Regions from separate parts of the Psychrobacter sp. H7-1 genome, predicted to be linked through region 2. Evidence: predicted binding sites of a transcription regulator. Region 2 holds the regulator's gene; the other holds the start of a gene.
The links. The regulator PhoB, encoded in region 2, activates phosphate uptake and scavenging genes when phosphate is short. The targets are predictions, from matches to a motif close to TGTCATNAANCTGTCATAA.
Positions count from the first base shown of each region.

Region 1: the regulator PhoB is predicted to act here: its motif matches at 5,259-5,277, upstream of pstS (phosphate ABC transporter substrate-binding protein PstS).

Region 1 covers NZ_CAJHBH010000041.1:7,503-17,151, forward strand. The annotation lists gene phoU (phosphate signaling complex protein PhoU) at 1-746, opposite strand, end outside; gene pstB (phosphate ABC transporter ATP-binding protein PstB) at 835-1,746, opposite strand; gene pstA (phosphate ABC transporter permease PstA) at 1,833-2,732, opposite strand; gene pstC (phosphate ABC transporter permease subunit PstC) at 2,880-3,830, opposite strand; gene pstS (phosphate ABC transporter substrate-binding protein PstS) at 3,939-5,105, opposite strand; gene JMX92_RS10850 (septal ring lytic transglycosylase RlpA family protein) at 5,596-5,958, shown strand; TPP riboswitch at 6,051-6,189, shown strand; gene thiC (phosphomethylpyrimidine synthase ThiC) at 6,478-8,478, shown strand; gene JMX92_RS10860 (fructose bisphosphate aldolase) at 8,619-9,509, opposite strand.
Region 2 covers NZ_CAJHBH010000009.1:3,964-13,612, reverse strand. The annotation lists gene JMX92_RS04665 (NADP-dependent isocitrate dehydrogenase) at 1-817, shown strand, start outside; gene JMX92_RS04660 (two pore domain potassium channel family protein) at 933-1,460, shown strand; gene JMX92_RS04655 (pseudouridine synthase) at 1,516-2,127, shown strand; gene JMX92_RS04650 (M61 family metallopeptidase) at 2,189-4,084, opposite strand; gene JMX92_RS04645 (FKBP-type peptidyl-prolyl cis-trans isomerase) at 4,517-4,999, shown strand; gene phoR (phosphate regulon sensor histidine kinase PhoR) at 5,146-6,813, opposite strand; gene phoB (phosphate regulon transcriptional regulator PhoB) at 6,999-7,700, opposite strand; gene dtd (D-aminoacyl-tRNA deacylase) at 7,943-8,383, opposite strand; gene asd (archaetidylserine decarboxylase) at 8,620-9,507, shown strand; gene JMX92_RS04620 (HD domain-containing protein) at 9,586-9,649, opposite strand, start outside.

The sequences.
Region 1 (9,649 bases), on a different contig from region 2:
TCGCCGCTATTGGTATTGGTGCGAGCCGCAATATTATTAGAAGCCTCTTGCACCGCTTGTTCGACGGTGACAAAGTCGGTATGGCGCACATCTTTGCCACTGGTGCAATAAATCACCAATTCAGCAATATTGCGCGCATGATCGCCTACCCGCTCTAACGCCCGCAGAACCCACAGAATATTAATAACTTTGGAGACATGACGGCTGTCTTCCATCACATAAGTCATTAATGAGCGGCTGGCCGACTGATACTCTTCGTTGACCACCTCATCGCTTTGCAGCACCATAAAGGCTTGTTCAGGATCCATGCGGTTAAAAGCATCCAGCGCATCTAATAACATCACTCGGACTTGATTGGATAAGTGCTGCACTTCAGAGTAGCCCCGCGGAGAGACGCCTTCTTTTTTAAGCTTGCAAGCCATACGCGCAATTTTACTGGCCTCATCACCTACCCGCTCTAAATCCACCACCCCTTTTGATAGGGCCATTATCAACCTTAAGTCGCTTGCGGCAGGTTGGCGTTTGGCAACCAATAAGATCACCTGTTCATCAACCTTAATCTCCATCTGATTAATTTGATGATCAGCTTCAATCACAGTAGAGGCCATTTCCTCATTACTATCGACCAACGCGTGCGTCGCTAAGGTGACCTGCTCAGCTGCCATACGACCCATCTTTAAAAATAAATCAATGCACTGATTTAGGTCATGGTCAAAGCTTCGAGATGAGTGCTTTTCAGTGAACATTGTAAGGCATTCCTAAAGTTGGAAAATATCATGCAAGGTAGTAATAGACAGGTAATCATAAAAAACCCCAGTCCAAGTCAATGCTGTGTTAGCCATAACGGCCGGTAATATAGTCTTCCGTGGCTTTTTGAGCCGGATTGGTAAAGACTTGATTGGTCTCACCCATCTCAACCATATCGCCCAGATACATATAAACTGTGTAATCAGACACACGTGCCGCCTGCTGCATATTGTGGGTCACAATAGCGATGGTATAGTCGTGTTTTAAATCTTCAATTAAGTCCTCAATTGCACCAGTTGAGATAGGATCGAGGGCTGAGGTTGGCTCATCTAACAGCAATACCTCAGGCTTGGTTGCGACGCCGCGAGCAATACATAAACGCTGCTGCTGGCCGCCAGATAAGGATAGACCAGAGGCTTTTAGCTTGTCTTTGACTTCAGGCCAAAGGGCTGACTTTTTAAGCGCCCACTCCACACGCTCATCAAGCTCTGATTTGCTAAGCTTTTCGTACAAGCGCACACCAAACGCCACATTGTCATAAATAGACATCGGAAAGGGGGTGGGTTTTTGGAATACCATACCAACACGGGCACGCAGTAAGTTCACATCCACTGATTTATCTAAAATGTTTTTGCCATCAAGATTAATCAAACCTTCAGCACGCATACCAGGATACAGATCATACATGCGGTTAAAAGTACGCAGCAAAGTAGATTTTCCGCAGCCTGAAGGACCAATAAAAGCGGTGACTTTTTTCTCTGGAATATCGATATTGATGTTTTTTAGGGCTTTAAAATCGCCATAATAAAAGCTCAAATCACGCACCTGCATTTTAGCGGCTGGCATGTTGTCTGGTATATCCGCTAGCGTTTGCTGGTTAAAGCTTGTGGTATCCGGCTGAGCAATTTGGGCACCGGTAGTCATCGGCTGGCCCAGTAAGCTTGTCGCTTGCGTGCTGGTGGTTTTATTCACAGGTTTTCTCTTTAATGTATCACTCATAATTGTGTCCCATCTTGCGTGCAGTATGTGCTGTCATTGGTTGACTTAGTGCTTGTGCGTCATGTGTTGCTAAATTCAGTTTGGGCTTAGCGGCTTTGCTCTTTGCCACTGATTAAGCGGGCCAAGATATTTAGTGTCAGTACCGTCATGGTAATAAGTAGCGCCGCCGCCCAAGCTAGTGTGTGCCAGTTATCATAAGGGCTTGAGGTAAACTGATAGATGGTATTGGGCAAATTGGCCATCGCCTGATTCATATCGGTACTAAAGAACGGGTTGTTAAAGGCGGTAAATAGTAACGGCGCTGTCTCACCAGTAATACGCGCAAAGGCTAATAACACACCGGTCGTCAAGCCCACTCGAGCCGCTTTAACCGTCACTGTGGTAACCAGCTTCCATTTAGGGGTACCTAAGGCATAAGCAGCTTCGCGTAAAGTGTTGGGTACGAGGTTAAGCATGTTTTCTGTGGTACGTACCACAACTGGAATCACAATCAGTGCCAAAGCCAATGCACCAGCCCAACCTGAGAAGTGCTGACCTTTTACCATCAGCGCGTAGATAAATAGACCGATAACAATTGAAGGTGCCGATAATAAAATATCATTTAAAAAACGGGTTACTTTGCCAAGCCAGCTGCCTTGTGAGAATTCCGCCAGATAAATGCCAGCCATCATACCGATAGGCGCTCCAATAAATAAGCCTGAGAAAGCCAACATGATAGAGCCAACAATGGCGTTACGTAGCCCACCCTCAGTCTGTGGCGGCGGCGTGTCTGCCAAAAAGATCGGCATGTCTAAAACCGCTTGAGAGCCTTCAACAAACAAGGTAACTAAAATCCAAGCCAACCAAAACAAGCCAAATGCCATAGCAGAGATTGCAAAGCCCAAGCCAAGCTTATTAATAAAGCGGCGCTTACTATAAAGACCTTTGTTATAACGGCTCTCAAAACTTGAGGTTGAAATGGCGGTAGTGGCATTAGCAGAACGCATTGGCTTTTTTCTCCGTATTTGTCAAAAACCACAACCGCGGCTTTGACAAACTTATATTCGGTCATTTAATTCGTTGAAATAAAAAATCGTTGGTAAACGTTGGTAAATACTGATAAACAGTGAAGACTTGGTCGGTGACTAGAGTGACTAATTGCCTGCTTTTTTGTCGATACGCATCAGCATAAGCTTTGAGATAGACAGTACAACAAAGGTAATAACAAACAAGATTAGACCCAAATGTAGCAACGAAGCTAAGTGTAATTCACTGCCCGCCTCCGCAAATTCGTTGGCCAAAGCTGAAGTGATGGTTACCCCTGAAGTAAACAGGCTTGGGCTAATGTTATAAGCATTACCGATTAAGAAGGTCACTGCCATTGTCTCTCCCAAAGCGCGGCCCAGACCCAAAATCACCCCACCGACTACACCCGCTTTGGTGTAGGGCAAGATAATTTTGAACATCACCTCCCACGTGGTCGCACCCATGCCATAAGCTGACTCTTTTAATAAGTCAGGTACGACGGAGAACACATCACGCATGGTGGCTGCAATGAAAGGAATGATCATAATGGCCAACACTAAAGAGGCGGTAAACATACCCAAACCAATTGGGGCACCAGCGAAAAGCTGACCCACCAATGGCAGTGGAGAGACATGCTCAATAAACCACGGCTGAATATAAGTGCTAAAAAATGGCACGAATACAAACAGCCCCCACATACCATAAATAATAGAGGGAATACCCGCCAACAACTCAATAGCGATGCCCAAAGGACGCTTTAGAAATGCAGGGCACAGCTCAGTCAAGAAGATTGCAATACCGAAGCTGACTGGCACAGCGATTAAAATGGCAATAACTGAAGTGACCAAAGTGCCATAGATGGGCGCTAATGCACCGTATTTATCCTCTACCGTATTCCAGTCATTACTGGTATAAAAGCCCAGGCCAAACTCTTGGATACTTGGCCAAGCTCCTATAATTAATGACAGTAAGATACCGCCTAATGACAATAACACCAGTATCGCAAATGCTTTGGTCGCATTAACGAATAAAAAATCATAACGCTTTTGTTTTGCTAACTGGGAGTGTAGATCTGCCATGACAGCCTCGTTTTATTGAATACCTAAATAACACCTAATCTAGCTGCTACTGCTTGCGTACCTAAATAACTGGGTATTTAGGTACCTAAACGTTAATACAAATATTGCTTACTGCGCTGGGGTATAAACTGGCTTGCCATCTTTATCTACAACTTCATTCCACTTAGCTTTGAATAAAGCCACAGCTTTATCTGAGAAGGGTACAAAGTCTAAGCTCATAGCATCTTCATCACCGCGGGTATATGCCCAGTCAAAGAAGTTAAGCACGCCGGCCACTTTTTGTGGGTTTTTTGGGTTTTTGTGCACTAAGATAAAAGTAGCAGCAGCGATAGGCCACGCTTGATCGGTATCTGAGTTGGTAATAACCTTGTAAAAACCGTCTTGTTTTGACCAGTCAATATCACCGGCAGCGGCGAAAGTTTCAGCAGAGGGCTGTACGATATTGCCGGCTGCATTTTTCATGGCAGCATAAGACATGTTGTTTTGCTTAGCGTAAGCATATTCAACATAACCAATTGAGTTTGCCATACGACTGACATTGCTGGCCACGCCCTCATTACCCTTGCCGCCCACACCTGTCGCTGACGTTGGCCACTGCACGGTCTTATCAACACCGATGCTGTCTTTCCATTCAGGTGATACTTTAGCCAGATAGTCTGTAAAGTTAAAAGTAGTCCCTGAACCGTCTGAGCGAAACACTGTAGTAATCGCGGTGTCAGGCAGGGTCAACTCTGGGTTTAAGGCAGCGATTGCAGGATCATTCCACTTGCTGATTTTACCCAAGTAGATATTGGCTAACGTTTCGCCATCTAGCTTTAGTTCGCCAGGCTTGATACCTTCAACGTTGATAACAGGAACCACACCACCAATAACGGTTGGGAATTGGATTAAGCCCTCTTTTTCTAGCTCTTCAGGCGTCATTGGAGCATCAGAGGCACCGAAGTCTACTGTGTTTGAGACGATTTGCTTAATACCGCCTGATGAACCGATAGACTGATAATTCACCTGACCTTTGGTTTCTTTGTTGTAGTCCGCTGACCATTTGATGTAGATAGGCTGCGGGAAAGAAGCACCTGCACCGGTAATATTCATCTCAATGCCTTCAGCTGACTTGAAATCATCCGCTGCAGCAGACGTTGATTCTGAAGTATTTGCTGTGCTGGCTGCTGCCGAGCTAGCCACTGTCGTATCGTCAGCTGTTGCCGCTTCTTTCTTATCACAAGCAGTTAGGGCCAACATGCTGGCAACAGTGACAGCTAATAGTGAATAACGCATGGTCTCTCCTAAAGAGTAAAAAATGTTTTTATATAAAATATAAGAAATACAGAGACTTAATAACGGATAAAGCAAAGCGGCTTGATATAAATGACTGTAATTGACGACGCTTTTATCGGTCTTGTATTGGATTGAATACATTTTGACGTCTAAATATGACAGTTTGATGAAATGAATATCTTTTGTAAGAAATAGGTAACTTCAAAAAAAGTCGGGTGAGTAATGTTACGCAACTGTACTGCGCTGAACATTTGGCTATGACGGTGTTTGAACCTTACTGGCATAGCATAAGACGCTACTCGGTTAAGGATTCATTACATTATCTTTAACCATTAGAAAGTATCGCTAAACTAATTACCTGTAGAATTAGCCCTCGATGTTTTGGTGCAGACAATTAGGTTTTGATCGCGGTTCACTGCTTTTCACAGTAACGCCAAGATTTTATTGCCATCACAGGTGCCAATCATTTATTCCATTACAGGTCCAATTTATGAAAAAGCTTTTTATACCAGTTACCCTTCTATTAACCTTATTACTGAGTGCGCCTGCCAATGCTGGCCTTGCCTCTTGGTATGGTCCCGGGTTTCATGGAAAAAGAACCGCTTCCGGTGCTATTTATAATATGTACGCCATGACAGCCGCCCACAAATCATTGCCTTTTGGTTCAAAAGTAAAAGTTACTAACCTTAAAAATAACAAATCGGTGGTGGTAAAAATAACTGACCGTGGTCCTTTTGCGCCCGGCCGTATTATCGATTTGTCTAAGAAGGCCAACCAATCGCTAAATTGCAATCTTTGTAAAGTGACCGTTGAAGTATTAAGCAAAGGTGATGGCAAATACCGCAAACAATAACTTTGTAAAACCGCAGCGCCCTAGAAAAAATTAAAATAATATTGAGGACTGTTATTGCTCTAAAAGTTTGATAAGATAGCCCTTAATAAAACCATTAAGACTCGGGGTGCAGACCTTGCGTTATCTGATAGCCGCTGAAATGCGATTATAGATAACCACGCGTTTGCTGAGACATCACCCGTTGAACCTGATGCGGTTAATACCGCCGTAGGAAAGTCATTGCAACTCCCCTATACCTTATTTTTATCACAAAAAATACAACGCTTATTGCTATGACAGCCCTCGAGGGTTGTGAATTAATGCGTGCTATGCGCTTAAGATAAATCAGTTTGGATGTATCTTATCTCAGGTTACTCTAAGCGTTATGAGTCAATGTGTTTGTGTTAAAAAAGAGGGATTCGCTTTGTTAAGCGACAGAATCTGCACTCACTGAGTCTTTATTTTTACTACCGGTTTTTAGCCTTTTACCCTAAAAGCCTCTATGGCACCTTGCCATTAACAAAAAATAAGGACATTTCTATGAGTAATGAACAACACACCATTAAAACGCCAGCACACCGTAATGTAGAGGATGAGCGCTTCGATGAAGAGGCTCGCGACTTAACCCGCAGCCTGCCGGCGTCAAGAAAAATATATATCGAGGGCTCTCGTCCTGATATTCAAGTGCCGATGCGTGAAATCACTTTAACCGATACGCCCACTGGCGGCTTTGGCCTAGAAAATGGAGAAAAGAACCCGCCTTTTTATGTCTATGACACTTCAGGCGTCTATACTGACCCGAGTGTCGATATTGACCTCACCAAAGGCTTACCAAAGCTACGTGAAAAATGGATTGAAGAGCGCGGCGATACCGAAGTTTTAGACGGCTTATCAAGCAACTATGGTCAAGAGCGTGCGCGTGATATCAAAACCGCCAACATCCGTTTTGCTCATATTGATAAACCTCGCCGTGCCAAAGCTGGCAAAAATGTCACTCAAATGCATTATGCCCGCCAAGGTATTATCACGCCTGAAATGGAATACATCGCCATCCGTGAGACCCAAAAGCAGCATGAATTAACCGATATGCGCCAACATGCCGGCGAGACCTTTGGTGCCAATACCCCAAAAATCATAACCCCTGAGTTCGTGCGTGCTGAAGTGGCCGCTGGACGCGCTATTATCCCCAATAACATTAATCACCCAGAGTCTGAGCCGATGATTATCGGGCGCAACTTTCTGGTAAAGATTAATGCCAATATCGGTAACTCAGCGCTGGGCTCAAGCATTGATGAGGAAGTATCCAAGATGACCTGGGCTACCCGCTGGGGCGCCGACACCATCATGGATTTATCGACTGGTAAGAACATTCATGAAACTCGTGAATGGATTATCCGTAACTCACCTGTGCCTATCGGTACGGTGCCTATCTATCAAGCGTTAGAGAAAGTTGACGGCGTCGCTGAAGACTTAACGTGGGAGATTTTCCGCGATACGTTAATTGAGCAAGCCGAGCAAGGCGTGGATTACTTTACTATTCACGCCGGCGTGCTACTGCGCTATGTGCCTTTAACCGCAAAACGTCTTACAGGTATCGTCTCTCGTGGTGGCTCTATCATGGCGCAGTGGTGTCTTGCTCATCACAAAGAAAGCTTCTTATACACCCACTTTGAAGACATCTGCGACATCATGAAGCAGTATGATGTGGCCTTTAGCTTAGGCGATGGTCTGCGTCCAGGCTGTTTGCAAGACGCCAATGATGAGGCTCAGTTTGGTGAGCTGAAAACCTTAGGCGAGCTGACTCAAGTGGCTTGGAAGCATGACGTACAGGTGATGATTGAAGGGCCAGGTCATGTGGCGATGAACCGCATTAAAGAGAACATGGATTTGCAGCTTGAGATGTGTTCTGAGGCACCTTTTTATACCCTTGGTCCATTAACCACAGACATCGCACCAGGCTATGATCACATTACCAGTGCTATTGGCGCCGCTATGATTGGCTGGTTTGGCACGGCAATGCTGTGTTATGTGACCCCAAAAGAGCATTTAGGTCTGCCTAATAAAAAAGACGTGAAAGATGGCATCATCACTTACAAAATCGCCGCTCACGCCGCTGACCTAGCCAAAGGCCACCCTGGCGCTCAGGCACGTGATAATGCGTTATCGAAAGCCCGCTTTGAGTTCCGCTGGGATGATCAGTTTAATCTAGCCTTAGATCCAGACACGGCTCGTGAATTCCATGATGAAACACTGCCAAAAGATGCGCACAAGTCTGCCCATTTCTGCTCTATGTGTGGGCCTAAGTTTTGCTCAATGAAAATCACCCAAAATGTGCGTGAGTATGCAGCCGGCCTGCCTACTGGTGTTGAGGTCACCCCAAGCAGTGGCGAGCTTAGTGATGCGGTGCATCTTATCAAAGAGGTCGACACTGAACTGGTTAAAAAAGTAGGTGAAGCCAGTTTTGAAGAGGTACAAAAGGGCATGGCTCAGATGACAGAGAAGTATAATAGCGAGGGACGCCAGCTTTATAAAGAGGTGTAAGCTGTACTGTAGGACAAAGGGCTTTAATCCCAATCGCCATTTTTATTAAATAAAAAGCTTGAACCTCTAGATGGAGGTTCAAGCTTTTTTATAAGCTTATAGTGCTATTAGCAGATAGAACACCTAACTCACTATAACAATTATACTTTAGAGGCGTTATAGATTTTATCGATAGACGCATCGATGGTGGCTGCGAATTCTTCGTCTGTTTGAGACTTTGATAGGCCTTCAGTGAAAGCACGTGAGAAGCTGGCAATCATACCTGGATTTTGAGCTAAGCGATCACAAGACTCATCACGGCTATAGCCACCTGATAGCGCCACTACTTTAAGCACTTTTGGATGATCAATAAGCTCTTGGTAGAAGCCTTTTTCTTCAGGCAAAGTCAGTTTTAACATCACTTGATGATCATCATCTAAGCTATCTAGGTTACGTAAAATCTCTTCTTTTAATAACACTTCGCTTTCAAGCTTGTCTTTGCTTTCAATGTTTACTTCTGGCTCGACGATGGGCATAAAGCCTTCAGATAAAATTTGCTTAGCCACATCAAACTGCTGCTGCACCACAGTCTCGATACCATGCTGGCTAGCTTGATGAATCACAGAGCGCATCTTTGTGCCAAAAATAGGATAATTTTTCGCTTTTTCTAGTAGTGCTGCTAAGTTTGGAATCGGCTTCATCACTTGTACGCCATCGATCTCTTCAGCCAGACCTTTATCTACCTTTAAGAAAGGCACAATGTTTTTGTCTTCCCATAGATAATTGGCTGTTGGCTTACCATTGACTTCGCGATCCATAGTGTCTTCAAATAAGATGGCACCTAATACACGGCCACTATCAAAAGTCTCACATGTCATGATGCGAGTGCGCATTTCGTGTACTTTAGCAAACATCTCTTCATCATTTGAGTATTCGCTCTCTTCCACACCGTACATACGTAATGCTTTTGGGGTGCTACCGCCACTTTGGTCTAAAGCTGCGATAAAACCGATGTCATTTTTGATGCGTTCTAACTGTTGCTGATAGCTCATAGTGCTTCCTATTTCTATTAAAGAGTCATGAAAAAAGGGGAATAAAACCAGTGACTTAATTTTTGTTATAAAGGTAACATAGGACGACAATAAAATCCTTAACCTTAGTGTTTAATGGACTGATTGCTTAGTATCTAAGA
Region 2 (9,649 bases):
ACTTGCAGTGACCCGTGCCCGAGCCAGCGGCATGCCGGCCGTTTTCTGGCTAGATAAAAACCGGGCTCACCACGCCGCCTTAATCGAAAAAGTCGAGTTGTACCTAAAAGACCATGACACCGAAGGCTTAGAAATTCATATCATGCCCATTCGTGAAGCAACCCGGTTTACGCTTGAGTGTCTGATCGCTGGCAAGGATACGCTGTCAGTCACCGGCAACGTATTGCGTGATTATCTGACCGATTTATTTCCCATCCTTGAGCTGGGTACCAGTGCCAAGATGCTATCTATCGTGCCGCTTATGAACGGTGGCGGCCTGTTTGAAACCGGTGCCGGTGGTTCAGCACCCAAACATGTGCAGCAGCTGCTGGAGGAAAATCATCTACGCTGGGATTCACTGGGAGAGTTTTTGGCATTGACTGTGTCACTTGAGCACGAAGCTGAGCATGGCACCGCACAAAACCCAAAAGCGCAAATCCTAGCCGATACTCTAAGCGATGCCACCGAGAAGCTTCTGCTAAACAACAAGTCACCCTCACGTAAAGTGGGTGAGCTGGACAACCGCGGCAGCCATTTTTACTTGGCCATGTACTGGGCTCAAGCATTGGCCAAGCAAGATCAAGATGCCAGTCTACAACAAAGATTTGCGCCACTGGCTAAAGCACTTGCCGATAACGAGGATACTATCGTCAAAGAGCTTAACGAGGTGCAAGGTCATCAAGTGGACATTGAGGGTTACTATCTGCCCAATGATGAGGTTGTGAAGCAGGTGATGCGCCCAAGCCAAACCTTCAATAAGATTTTAGCTGCGCTATAAGCACAAGCCATGAAGCCTCATCTGGCTGACATGGCTCGCTACATCGCCCGTTTGATTTTATGTTAATACCTCAGTAGTTTAAACTATTGAGGTATTTTATATTAGGCGCTTTATCATGCTAAAACTAAACACAGCTAGACGCACGCTTATTCTTTTTATTATTGTGGCCACTGTTTGGTATACTTTGACCCGTTTTTTAGCCGATAGCGCTTGGCGCGATAGCGTTATTATTGGCTTTAGCTTCTTATTTTGCGGCGTATTTTTGTGGTCAGTATTTAGCACGTTACAACGCATTTATGGCGACAGTGGCAATCTCTACAAAGAGCTTATACTCTTTAGCTTTAATGTCTTTTTGTTCTTGTTGGTTTTTTCGGCCATGTATTCTCAGATTGGTATTGTGGACACGACCCGTGACGGTAGTCCCCTCACCCATGATTTTTGGCTCAGCTGCTATTATTCTATTATTACTTTTACCTCCACAGGCTATGGTGACTTTCGGCCACAAGGTGTTGGCCGCGTCTTATCAAGTATGCATGCTTTGGTGGGGTATTTGGTGCTTGGCCTTATGGCTTCAACCAGCTTATCGGTTGTTCAGTGGACGGCCAAAGGCAGTGGTATAAACCGCGGCACTAATCCTGATTAGGCACCAAAATCGTTGTTTACTCCCTTTTCATTGATGTATTTGGAACTTCCCTTTTATGGCCACCTCAAGTGTTATCTTATTTAACAAACCCTACGGCGTTCAAAGTCAGTTTAGTGATGATGCCAATAACAAGTTTGCGCCGTTATCTCAGTTTTTCACCGATAAATCGCTCCGAGTGGCCGGACGACTCGATGCGACCAGTGAGGGGCTTTTGCTGCTGACCTCAGATGGCCGGGTCAATAAAGCCATTACCCATCCGCCCAAAGCCAACGCAGGGCGTAAGCAGGGCAAAACTTACTTAGTACAGGTAGAGGGCATCCCCTCAAATGAGCAATTAGAGCAACTGCGTCAAGGGGTGCTGCTAAAAGATGGTCAGACCCTACCCGCTGAGGTAAAACACATTAGTGAAGAGGATTTACCCATGCCACTTTGGCAACGTGATCCACCCATTCGTGAACGCAAAAGTGTGCCTGACTCATGGCTAATGATGACCATTTATGAGGGTAAAAACCGCCAAGTGCGCCGCATGACCGCTCATGTCGGCCTGCCCTGCCTACGCCTGATTCGCTGGTCTGCTGCTGGCTTTGAGCTGGGCAATTTAGCGGTAGGCGAGTTTGTACGGGTACATTTAAATGACAAGCGCTTAAAGGATTTGGGTGTTTTTTAAATCATTAAACAACACCCTGGTATAGCCGTGCCCTTTTGGCTCGGCTATACCCTATCAATCACTACCGTATAAAATCCGGTGTTAACCAGTGCTCAAAGCCTGAGTCGCCTAAACTTAAACTAATCTTCTCTAAACTTGGATTGGCACTCACCCCTGACTGGGTTTGGTGACTCACCTCAAAGCTCAACAGCTCATCACGGCGAAATGCATGACAGCTCACGCTATCAAGACCTGACTCCGCCACAGTTTGTAGCTGTTTTTTGGTGGCTTTAATACCGTCAATCGCCACAATGACGTCTTTGGCAGAGAGACCTGCTTCAGCGGCCACACTGTCACGCAGCACTTTGGTGACTTGCAAGCCCTCAGCACTTTCAGTAACGCTAATACCCCACGCTAAGCTGTTGTCTCGGCTGTCTTGAGTTATCTTAATGCCATTAGCCTCTAGCAGCTCATAAATAGGCAACGCCTCTACACCATCGACATAGCGTGCCTTGAACTCTTGCCAAATGGCGTTGTCCATAAATTGGCTGATGACCGCCTCTAGGTTATCGTTATTCATACCGATACGAATGCGATTGCCCGCTGCGCCTTGAGCCTTAGCCTGCTCATAAAAAGCTTTTACCACATCAAACAAACGATGCTTGCCACCGCTTTGTTGCATCAGTGTTAAATCCAAACATAAAGCCACCAAGGCCCCTTTGTTATAGTAACTAATACCGGCATTACCCGTATTTTCATCAGCGCGGTATAGATTAATCCAAGCATCGAAGCTGGACTCTGCCACGCTTTGTAAAGCGCGTCCTGGCGTTTGGTTATAGCGGTTAATTTGGTTTTGTAGCAGCTTTAGGTAGCTTTGCTGATTGATAACCCCTGAAGCTTGGAGCATAAAGTCATCAATATATGAGGTAAACCCCTCAAATACCCACAGAAGCGGCGTATAAGCCTCACGGCGTAAATCCACAGCCATCATCACATCAGGGCGTACGGTCTTCACCCACCAAGCATGAAAATACTCATGGCTGCACAATCCCAAAAAGCGCTGATAGCTTTCGCTCGGCTCTTGTGGCTCTTGAGCGGACGGTAAATCACTACGCGGGCTCACCAAGCTGGTAGAGTTAATATGCTCAAGGCCGCCGTAATCGTTGCCACTGGCATAGGTCATGAAAGTATAGCCCTCATAATCCTCACCACTAAAAGGCGCGTCACCGAGCCAGCTGACATAGCTTTGACAAATCTGAGTCACATCTTGCTGCAAGCGGCCCATGTTAGCGCTGTGCTTACCTGAGATATAAAAATGATGCACCGTGGTATTGTGCTTATTGTCTTGAACAATAAAATCAAACTCAGATTGCGGCGCGATTTCAAAAGGATAGTCGATAAGCTCAGGATAACTCTCAGCACTAAGCTGATAATAATGGACATGATCTGTATGCAGATAGCGATGCTTAAGACCACAGGCAATTTTTACCGGCTCTGCACCCTTAGCTTGCGCGTCATAAAAGGCTTGCGGCACGCTTAAAGTCACCGCCACAGGTAACGCCTCTTGCCCCTCTATCGCCAAGGCCAATGAAGTAAAGTTGCCATACAAACGGGTTTGATCAACATAAGCGGTACGTACTGATAAGTCATAGCAGTACACCTCATAGCGCACCTCTACCTTCTCACCAGCCGTAATTTTGGGCAATTGCCACTCGTTTTTACTCAGCTTTTGCGCTCTGTATCTCTCATCTTTGCCAACAACGTGATACTGCACTGCGGTAATATTACGCGCAAATTCACGCATCAAATAACTGCCTGGAATCCAAGCTGGCAGCCACAGCACAGGCGCTGACTTGTCTGCAGTGAAGCTTAAAGTCACCTCGACTAAGTGCTGAGTGAAGCGCTCAAAATCCAAATGGTAATGCACGGCCAAATCTTGATCGTACTGAGTGGTTAAAGCATTATTTGAAGTAGTCATAAAGGTCTGTCATATCCGTGTTAGCGAAAAAAGTAACCCAGTAGCCATCAATACCACCATCAATACTTAGGTAAAGGAGTGGCCAAAACCTTAGGGGCTTTATTTATAATTAGGGGTACGCATTCAAACTTCAACCATCGTAAAAATTTAGTCAGCAAATATCGACTTTTAGCCCTAAAAAATGAGAATAAACTCATATTTTGTGGTCTTATGGCTGTTTTTTGGGCTATATTTTTAAAAAAATGTAAAAAAACTTCGCAATTTACCAATTAATTTGAGAACATGACTTGAAACTTTTGTCTATCATCGCAATCTATTAGACAAGGCAATTAGCAGAGGTGTGGCATCAGTGATTTTTTGCCAACATAAACACCCTTCTTTATTGTATTATTAATTAACATATAGAACGCCTATATTATTCGAGGAATTTTTATGACCACAATCGCAAAAGATACTGCCGTACGTTTCAACTATATCTTAAAAGACGAAAATGGTAACGTTATCGATCAGTCACAAGGTGAGCCTTTAGCTTACTTGCATGGCCATAACAACATCATCCCAGGTCTTGAAAAAGAGCTTGAAGGCAAATCTGCAGGCGATTCATTAACTGCGGTTATTGAACCCGCTGACGCTTACGGCGAATACCAAGAGCAAGCCGTACAAAAAGTACCTCGTGCTAATTTCCAAGGCGTTGAAGATATCCAACCTGGCATGCAGTTCCAGTCTGAAGCAGAAGGTCAAGTTATGCTAGTCACAGTAACTGACGTAAACGATGACACGGTTACTGTCGATGCTAACCATCCTCTAGCTGGCAAAAAACTAAGCTTTGACGTAGAAATTGTTGAAGTACGTGCAGCGACTGAAGATGAGCTAAACCACGGCCATGTACATGGCAACGGCGGCGTTCAGCACTAATTTAGCCGTTAGTGTTAGCGACTAACGCTGACATAGCTGACATAAAAGAGCCACTCAAGTTGAGTGGCTCTTTTTTTGAGTGAAATTTATGCCGATTAAATAACCCTCTGTCACCTATACGCCTATACCGCTATACGTAGTCGCAGCTAGCTGTTTGAGCTGGGCTTATCCTGCAAATCCTGCACGTTGTTATTGTCTGTGACTGGCGGTTTTAACTTAGCAGCCGACTTACTGCTCACCCTCTGATAAATACGGCGTTTGGGGAACAGAACATGAAACTTAGAGCCTTTACCCTCCACTGACTCGATCGTCAGTTTGGCTTCATGTTGATAAAGTACATGCTTGACGATGGCCAATCCTAGACCCGTGCCACCTGTTGAGCGGCTGCGACCGCCATCTACTCGGTAGAAGCGCTCGGTGAGCCTATCTAGGTGCTCATCAGCGATACCTATGCCATTATCACTTACTGTAAACAGACAGCCCTCTTTGACCTCTTGCCATGTAATACGCACTTCCCCCCCTTTGGGGGTATATTTGATGGCATTGGTCACCAAGTTGAGCAGCGCACTGTGCAAATACCCCTCAGCACCATAAATGTCTTGTTGCGAATCTAGATGCAAATCGATCAAGTGGTTGTAGTCTTTATTATAAGCTTGCGCATCATCGAAGATACGGGTAAGTAGCTTGGGCATATCCACACGCTCACTTTGTATCGACTCTTCGTTCTCCAAACGAGACAACAGCAACAAATCATTGATAATCTGATTCATACGCACGGTTTGCTGAGTCATAAGGCTAAAGCCGCGTCGCCATTTGGGGTCCAAATCTGGCTGGTCTGAGAAGGTTTCGATATAACCCATTATTACTGTAAGCGGGGTTCGCAGCTCGTGTGAGACATTACCCACGAAGTCCTTACGCATCTGCTCTAAATGATGCAAGCGGGTCACGTCATAGATAATCAGTAGCTTCTCTGTGCCAAAATGAGTGACCTCACACTGCAAAAACCGCTCATAATCGCGCCAAGAGCGCATTCTTAAGCCATCGTTAGGAGAGACGGCATCGACATAATACGCTTTAAACTCAGGCGCATCTATTAAGTCTAAGATACTGCGACCTTGGTCTTGTGAGCGTAAAGCCAGTAAGGTTTCGGCTGCCTGATTCCACCACTCCAAGCTGTCATCTTTATCCAGCAAAATAACCGCATCTTGCAAAGCCAGTAATGAGCTGCGGATTTTTTTAATCAGACCCATCATTCTTTGGTGGGTCATTTGCTCTTGTCTTTTGCTCTCATAAAGCTGATTGGCCATAAACGTCATACTGCCTGACAACTCAGGCGGCGGCAGGGTTAACGACTTACTCATCCAGCCATAAAACTGCTGAACCGAGTACAAGCGCCACACATAGTACAGTACCAGTGCCACGATAATCCCCCAAGGCAGCGCATTCATATAGTGACCTAATAAAGCCCCTAGCAAAATTAATATGACCAACCACTTAAAGTCTGACCAGAGCAACGTGGCTCTGGGGTTTTTATTATCGGGCAGTGGCTCTATGATGTTTTTGGAATTAGTGTCGCTAAGGTTCTGATACAGATTACTGTAGGGGTTTTTATAAGGACTGCTTTTGGTTACTTTTTTAAGAGGTGTGGCTGTTGTAGCACCATCAAAGCCATCTATTAAGCGCTCTTTATTCTCCTCGCTTACCGTCACCTGCTCAGAGACAGCCGCCCCGACCTCTAACTGCTGTTGATGAGGCATATCAGACTGACGGCCCAGCTTAGAAGCTGAATTAGACTGTGATTTAGACTGGCTCATGGTGCTCTCAACTTAACAATAATCAATAATAGAGTTGGCCCCAAGCTCTTAGTTAACGTCGATATCTGCTTAACCTTTATGGCAGGCAGTAGCAAAGATGCCGTGTAAAAATCGACTTTTAACACCATGAGCGCCGCCTGATCAGCAGCGTTCAATAGGACAAAAAACCAGTTAATGACTTACAATTAGCCATTACGCTGAGTTGAAAAGCGGTAACCGGTGCCGCGTACCGTTTGGATAAACTCAGCATAGTTATACGGTTCAAGCACTTTACGTAAGCGGCGGATATGCACATCAATGGTTCTGTCTTCGACATAGACGTTGCCACCCCATACTTGGTCTAACAGCTGGGTGCGGGTATAAGCCCGCTCTGGATGGCTCATAAAAAATGCCAATAGACGGTATTCGGTCGGACCAATTTCAAGCGGTGTACCATCGGCTGACAACCTTTGGCTGACTGGGTCTAGACTTAAGCCTTCAGCTTCAATAGGCTTGTCACCTGATAAGGCGCTGCTACGACGCAGTACTGCCTTAATCCGTGAGACCAGCTCGCGGGTGGAGAATGGCTTGGTGATATAATCATCTGCCCCCGCATCTAAGCCTTGTACTTTATTGTCTTCCTCGCCGCGCGCAGTCAGCATAATTATGGGGATCTCAGAGAGCAGTTCATCTTTTTTTAGACGGCGGCACAGATCGATACCGGATTGGTTACCCGGTAACATCCAATCTAATAAGATCATAGCTGGTCTATGGTCTACCACTTGACTGTGCGCTTCACTGACATCTTCGGCCTGCAGACACTCAAAGCCTGCCATTTCTAAGGTAGTGACGATCATCTCGCGAATGGCAGGCTCGTCTTCTACAACTAGTATGGTTTCGATATTCATCTGTTTACTGTCCTATTATTGGCATATCTAATGGCTTATTGGCCACGCACTACAAAGGTAGGCAAATATTACCGTTATATTACAACGTAAAATTATGACAGTTAGATGAAAAAAGTGTAACTGATGAGATTAAGCGCAACCTTGTATTTTATAAATGCCCTATATTAGGCGTTTTAAATAGACTGTATCATCATACTAATGTATCACCCTTTACATATCATGTGCTGCTAAAGACGTTGTTATTAACTTATCTCCAAAATAAAGTTTAAGGGCCCATCATTGTCTGCCTGAACCAGCATATTGGCACCAAACTCCCCAGTGGCGACCTTATCATGTTGCTGCTTGGCATAATCGATCATCTGCTTAAACAGCTCACTGGCCTGTGCAGGCGGCATTGCCCCACCAAAATCAGGGCGACGCCCCTTATCGGTCTTTGCCATCAACGTAAACTGCGACACCAGCAGCAAGCCACCCGCCACTTGCTGTACATTTTTATCCAGCTTACCGGCGTCATTATCAAATATTCGGTAACTCAAAATTTTATCAATCATCTTTTGGGCGCTCTTTAATGTATCTTCTGGACCCAAACCAATATAGGCCAATATACCCTGCTCAATTTGACCCACAATCTGATTGTCCACACGTACACTGGCGGCGCTGACTCGCTGTATTAAGGCTTTCATAATATCTGTTCCTGTATTTTACTGGCACTCTTTATTTATCTAATGGTTTGGCCGCTATGTTTTATAGTGATTTATAAGCGGCAGGTCTACTTACGGACGACCTTGCTTAATCTTGATTATGCTAAACTAGGTGCTCCTTCACTTTTAGTTTTTATCACTGGCAAGTTTATGTCATCTAAACCGGTGATGATCCCCCATTTTTATAGCTTACGATGATCTCTTTTATGAAAAACTTAATGAAAGCCTCTTTAAAAAAACAAGCCGAGCAGCTGCTCACTCGTGATGGCTTATTTACTGCAGCTCAGCACTTAGTGCCGCAGCAAAAACTCAGTGAAACGGCCGGACGTCTGGCTGCCAGCCAAAACCCTCTGGTCAAAAAAGCCTTTGTGCATACCTTTGCCAAAGCCTATGGCATTAGCTTAGAGGAATACGCGCGCAAGAACTTAGGCGATTTTAAAAGCTTCAATGACTTTTTTACCCGAGAGCTTGCGCAGGACGCCCGCCCCATTGATGACACCAAAGACGGTATTGTCTCTCCAGCAGACGGTATGATTTCACAGATTGGCCATATTCAGCAAGGCCAAATCTTGCAGGCTAAAGGCCGTGATTATTCGGTGAGCCATCTGTTAGCAGACACCGATAATAAGCACAGCAGCTACTATGAGGGCGGCAGCTTCGCTACGGTATACTTAGCACCTAGCAACTACCATAGAGTGCATATGCCGTTCGATGGCACCTTAGTTGAGACACGCTATGTACCTGGCAGCTTGTTCTCAGTAAACAATGTCACAGCCGCCAATGTTCCTGATTTGTTCGCCCGCAATGAGCGTTTGGTGTGTGTGTTTGATACTGAGTTTGGCCGTGCTGTGGTGGTGCTGGTTGGCGCTATGATTGTGGCGGGTATCGAGACAGTCGCCACGGGCAAAATTGATCGCAGCGACCGTATCCAAACTTTAGAGCACACGCTTAGCTTAAAAAAAGGCGATGAGCTGGGCCGCTTCTATTTGGGCTCAACCGCTATTGTGGTCATGCCAAAGTCTGCAGGCGTCAAGTGGGCACAAGACATGCAGCATGGTGCTGTAGTGCAGATGGGTCAGCTGTTGGGTGTGGCTGACAAAGCCTAACCACCTACGATGAGTCTATGCTTGACAATGTAAAGGTGCAGCGAATGCACCTTTATTTATCGCATTTTTTATTGATAACTAAGCGTCTAATAACCAGCCCTGCTTGGTCGCATAATCAAGCTGTAGCTCTATCCACTCATGG